2 linked regions of the Saccharobesus litoralis genome follow. The protein of the gene in region 2 interacts with the protein of the main gene of each other region in a pairwise test. Links are inferred from orthologs where the notes say so. Each region holds a gene or a part of one and is shown on either strand. Other genes may lie near its edges.

Region 1 (3,004 bases), 2.9 Mb from region 2 along the record:
GCTCTGTTCTTTTTGGAGTAGAGCCAACATGAACATCACAAATAGAACCAAGTTTTGAGGGAAGCCATCCGATGTCGTTCGTATCTTCAGTGTGGCTGGTATATGATTTAAATTTTCGATTTTGTTTTAGAAACTGCTCTTTCCAATAACTATCTATGTCATCAAGTCTAGGGAATTCAAAGTCATTCTCCTCACGCCAGTCTTTGGTGAGTTCACCTGAGGTGGCGGCGGCGAGGACGGATTGGCGGAAGCGTTTTAGGATGGTTGGAATTTTGTCTAGGCGTGCTTGTGCCGCTTCGACTTTAGCTAATATCGAATCCAGTTTATCTGCTATGCGTTTTTGGTCATTCTCTGGCGCCACTGGAACCATGTAATTTAGAAGATAATCTTTCGGCACACGTTTGTGACCAACAGAGCCAGACATATGCACCTTACAACTGTCTACAAACTCTTTTGTTTTCACAAAAGCATGTAAGTAACGAGAGTCGATCCCGTTTGGTCTCATTACAAAGTATTCTGTGCTGCCAGCACCGATACCATTAGGTAAATCAGTTACTAAAACACTTTTTCCATTTTCAAAGCAAGGAGTTATCTTTGCTAAGAGCACATCCCCGTTTTGAAAATGAGTAAACCCTTTCTTACAGTCTCCCCACTTTCTTGATTCATACGTTAGTTTTTCATTAAGCTTTGTTGGTACATTGGCCATTGGAACAAAGCCGCAATCCAAGTCATCTTCTAGGTCTTTAAATTTTTTATTTAGTATAATTAGTTCTTTAAGCTGAATAAATTCCCAACCCCGAGGCAACTGGCTCATACACCAACCTCTTCAGCTTCTTCTGCTACATCTAACTCTACCAAAATAGACTGTAAATCTGTGATGGCACCTGCTAGCTCTTCTATCGCTTCATTAATTAATACATCAGGCTCTGGCAAGTTGGCAGCATCTTCAATGCTGTCATCACGTATCCAAGCTAGGTCAAGTGAATCGTCTTTAGCAGTGATTTCTCCACGAGTGAAACAACGTAAACGACAAGTATCCACATCACCAACTTCGCTTGCTTTTTGGTTGTCGCCTTTATGTTGATCAATAAACGCTTGGCGTTTGGCTTCGTCAACTTGAGTTAGGTCGCTGCCAACCGCTTGATAGAATTCTTCAAAGTGCGCTTTAGTTAAAACAGTGCGCTTACCAAATTGCGGCATATTAGATCGTAGATCATATACCCATACTTTCTTCGTATTCCCCTTATCGAAAGAGCCTTTATCTTTATTGACATCGGTAGGCTTTTCAAAAAACAGCACATTGGTTTTTACACCTGCGGCGTAAAAGATACCCGTTGGTAGCCTTAAAATAGTGTGCAGGTTGCACTTTTCCATCAGGTCGTTACGGATTTTACGACCTGTTGAACCTTCAAATAATACGTTGTCTGGCAATACAACAGCGGCGCGGCCACCAGGCTTTAACATGCAGTGGTACATGGTGTGTAAAAACGCTAATTGCTTGTTAGAGGTGTAATGAACAAGGTCATCCCTTGTTGGTACACCGCCACCTTGTTTGGTGCCAAAAGGCGGGTTAGCTAATATTAAGCTAGCTTTTGGTAGGGCTTTACCTTCGTTTGATAGTGTGTCACCAAACAATACGCCTGCATTGGTATCGTCTACCGCTAAGTCGTGCAGCATTAAATTCATCATGGCTAGGCGGCGCGTATCAGGCACTAGCTCCATACCGAAGAATGTACCATGTTGATATTTGTCGTAAGCGGCTTCGTCTAGCAATTTGATGTCGTTATTCTTTTCGATTTCATGGTGTGCTGCAATTAAGAAGCCACCGGTGCCCGCAGTTGGGTCAACAATGACATCCTCAAGGGTTGGCTTCATTAGCTCGACCATGATTTCAATCAGAACACGCGGGGTAAAGTATTGACCTGCACCGGATTTTTTCTCGCTGGCGTTTATTTCCAACAAGCCTTCGTACATATCACCTAAACCTTCGTGCTTGGCTGAGTACCAATCAAGGTTATCAATCTCTGTTACGAGCTTGTTCAACGTGGCAGGTTTACGGATACAGGTCGAAGCATCGGCAAAAATGGCTTTGGTGATCAAAGAGCCATGAGTGCCTAAGTGAATCAGTAACTTTTTATATTCTTCTAAACGCGTCGCGGCATTAAAGTTTTCGATATCTGTCCAGCGGTAACCTTGTGGGATAAGTTCATCTTGGCCTGTTTCTTCGACCATCTTTAAGAAGATAAGATAGGTCAGCTCGTTGAGGTATTCATGGTAGGTAACACCGTCATCACGTAATAGGTTACATAGGTTCCAGAGTTTATTGATTAAATCTTGGGTGCTCATGTTTATTAGTTCTTTCTATATTGTTGCTGTTAATTAACTTGGCTTTAGTCTGTTTGCTAGCTAGCAAACAAATTAAATAATTCAGTATTCAGGTAATAGTTATCTTTGCCGAGTTTATGTTTGGTCAACACACCAATTTCCACCAGTTGGTTCAAATATTTACTGGCAGTATTACGGTGCACTCCTAGTTCGCTTACTAAGAACTCAACTTTAGTGTACGGGTGAATAAACAGGTTGTTGATTAGCTCATGACTATATAATTTCGGCAATTGCGTTTTTATGATTTGTTTGTGTTTTTGCATTAACGCCATAATGGCTTTTATCGTTTTTAGCGTATCTTGGCTGGTCACTTGCAACGCTCTTAACATGTAAAGTAACCATGGCTGCCAATTATTGGTATCTCTGACTTGTTGCAATAGTTGATAATATTCAGCTTTGTTGCGGTTGAGATAACGGGACAAATACAAAATTGGCGTACCTAACAAATTCTGTTTGCTTAAGAACAATATGTTCACAATACGGCCTGTTCTGCCATTGCCATCGTAAAAAGGATGAATGCTTTCAAATTGATGATGGATCAGCGCCATTTTAACTAAATCGTCGTAATCACTTAGCTCGTCGTTGTTGATGAAGGCCTCTAACTCGCTCATCAATTCAA
Region 2 (2,838 bases):
ATATATCCATACATTAGGCACTGCGTCTTCTCGTGGATAGCCACCTGTCATCGCCCCTAAAATGTATATTTTCTCATTAAAAACCACTGGCTGAAAATGATGCATTTGCATTGGCATTTTTGATTTTATCGACCAAGTATTACTGTTAACGTCATATACATTAACGTTTTTCTTGCCGCGGCCACCGAGTAAATACAGCTTATCGCCCAAGGCAACTAGCCCAGCTTCATGACGGTTTTGCAACTTACCTTGTGTTTTTACTGTCTGCCAACTCGCGACTTTTGAGGCCATTATCGGCTCTGAAGTCGACATACAAGCAGACAAAACCACAACACTCATTACAACAGCAGTAATGATTCGAGTATTTGCGTACCACTGACTAAACAAAGTATTCATGATTAAACTCTTTAAAAACAATCGTGTAAGCACCCTTATACCAGCAATTGTTTGCAGTTTATGTATTAATATTTACTATTACGAATGCAATATTTCGTGAAGTTATCCTCTGCTGTCACATCGACGAGCAAAAAACTAACAACTTTTGGGTAAAAAACACTTGAAATTGGAACCCTAAATAAACTAAGTTTGGGTTTAGTAACAAGTGTTAACGATTCAGAGCCTTGACGTGTCGACCTTAAATTTATACAAGAACGGCAATATCAAGCTTGATAAAAATGCGCTCTGAGAAATGACATAATACAAAGCTTACTGATTAACTCATTACATATCCTTTAACATTTAACAGTAATGAGGTTTTATTTTCTTTCAATGACGAAAGATAAGCCTGCTTTCAGGCAAGCAATGGCGCAGATAATAAATACTCGCATTTCATTTGACTGTTATATAAACGTCACAATTTATTAACATGATTTTGATTTACTGCGAACTAAAGATACTAAAGCAATGCCCATAAAATAAGGAGCAATCATGGAAAGCAACAATACTGAAATGGCTAACATAGAAAAAGCTTCACGAGGCCGCCCAGCCCAAAAGCGAAAATGGCGTGAAATAGAGATGCTTAAAGATAAACATCGTCTACGTCGCGAGTTAAAAGAATTGGATTTCTTAGATGAAGTCGACTTTGACAGCATTGCAATTTAATTAAAAACGGCTCCTTTTGGGAGCCGTTTTTGCTTGTACAATGCATGTTGAACAAGGTAATTAGCAAGTATTGACTATACGCAATACTTGCTAATTTCACTCGAGTGACTTGTGCTAGACTTGCCAATTAATCGGTGTTTTAGCCATTTTTTGTAATAACTGATTGGTTTTCGAAAAATGACGACACCCGAAAAAACCTCTGTGAGCCGACAAAGGAGATGGATGAACTGACTCCAACACATGATGTTTAGTGCGATCAATAAAACGCCCTTTCTTTTGAGCGTGAGCCCCCCAAAGTAAAAACACTAAGCCTTGCTTGGACTCATTCAACGCTGCAATCATTGCATCGGTAAACGTTTCCCAACCACACTTGGCATGAGAGTGGGCTTTACCTTGCTCGACTGTTAATACCGTATTTAACAACAACACTCCCTGCTCAGCCCATGATTGTAAATAACCCTGCTGTGGAATAGTAAAGCCGTCTATGTCACTCGCCAGCTCTTTGTAAATATTGACCAAGCTCGGCGGAACCTTAATGTCAGGCAACACAGAAAAACATAATCCATGCGCTTGTCCTGGACCATGATACGGATCCTGTCCCAAAATAACGACCTGTACATCATCAAATTCGGTTGAGTTAAAAGCGGAAAAAACCTGATCTTGTGGTGGATAAATGGTTTTGTCAGCCTCACGCTCCGCTTGAACAAATGCCATTACTTGTTTGAAATAATCCTTTTGTTCTTCTTTGTTAATCAATTCAGTCCAAGTTGTCATCATCATTTTCCGATTTAAAGGCTGTCCGATTTCAATGTTTCCGTTAAAAGTATTACCGCATATACAACAAAGCCCTGCAAGGCAGGGCTTTGTTACTCATATAAGCGTTATGGTTAACTAAACTTCGTAGTTAGACAATTAACCAAGCTTTTTGATCATGTAAGCTTTAAGCGCTTCAAAGTCAGCCGGTAACTCATCAGATAAAATGGTTTTATTCGCCACTTCTGCTAATTCTTTAGGTAAAGCCACAGGCGTACCTAAAATATTTTCAACTGATTCTTTAAACTTAGCTGGATGAGCAGTTCCTAAGAATATCCCCACTTCATCATCAGCTAATGAACGCTTAAGTGCTTTGTAGGCAACACCAGCGTGAGGTTCGCTAACGTAACCTAGTTCGTTTAGCTGTTTAACGGCTATTTGCGTGTATTCTTCGTCAACACTGTCGCCAGTGATAAGCGCTTTATCTGTATAACCATACTCAACCATAGCTTCAATACGCGGCCAGTTATTTGGCGCGCTAACATCCATTGCATTCGATAAAGTGGCAATAGTTTTGTTAGGCGACCATTCACCTGTTTTAAGGTAACGCGGCACGGTATCATTAACATTAGTCGCGGCAATAAAACGCTTAATAGGTAGTCCCATGGCTTTAGCAATCACTGCAGCCGTTAAATTACCAAAGTTTCCGCTCGGTACAGAAATAACTGCTTTAGCGCGTTCTTCTTTTGGTAACTGCGCTATCGCTTCAAAGTAATAGCAAACCTGCGCTAATAAACGACTAATATTGATAGAGTTAGCTGAGTTTAAGTGCAAACCATCACGGATCTCAGTGGAATCGAATGAGTCTTTAACAAGCTGCTGGCAGCTATCAAAATCACCGTCGACTTCAACAGTGTGGATGTTTTCACCTAAAGTACAGAAAAGCTTTTCCTGTAGCGAACTGATCATGCCTTTAGGATAAAG

What was found. The genes of interacting proteins can lie anywhere in the genome.
Region 1: the proteins of ung (region 2) and C2869_RS02180 interact in binary tests that used the Escherichia coli proteins (3 or more experiments, as listed by UniProt). The link is inferred for Saccharobesus litoralis from one-to-one orthologs.

What each region holds. Positions count from the first base shown.
Region 1 is NZ_CP026604.1:587,871-590,874, forward strand. What follows is about bases 79-3,004. They hold C2869_RS02180 (class I SAM-dependent DNA methyltransferase), read right to left. Parts: upstream 2,347-3,004; coding sequence 811-2,346; downstream 79-810. Other genes in these bases: C2869_RS02175 (restriction endonuclease subunit S), read right to left, coding at 79-814; C2869_RS02185 (Fic family protein), read right to left, coding at 2,403-3,004. Outside these bases: more of C2869_RS02175, read right to left, coding at 1-78. UniProt on the Escherichia coli protein: The subtype gamma methyltransferase (M) subunit of a type I restriction enzyme. The M and S subunits together form a methyltransferase (MTase) that methylates A-2 on the top and A-3 on the bottom strand of the sequence 5'-AACN(6)GTGC-3'.
Region 2 is NZ_CP026604.1:3,517,153-3,519,990, reverse strand. The notes cover bases 46-2,805. They hold ung (uracil-DNA glycosylase), read right to left. Parts: upstream 1,876-2,805; coding sequence 1,216-1,875; downstream 46-1,215. Other genes in these bases: thrC (threonine synthase), read right to left, coding at 2,014-2,805; C2869_RS12600 (DUF3545 family protein), read left to right, coding at 928-1,101; C2869_RS12605 (Kelch repeat-containing protein), read right to left, coding at 46-396. In the rest of the region: more of C2869_RS12605, read right to left, coding at 1-45; more of thrC, read right to left, coding at 2,806-2,838. UniProt on the Escherichia coli protein: Excises uracil residues from the DNA which can arise as a result of misincorporation of dUMP residues by DNA polymerase or due to deamination of cytosine.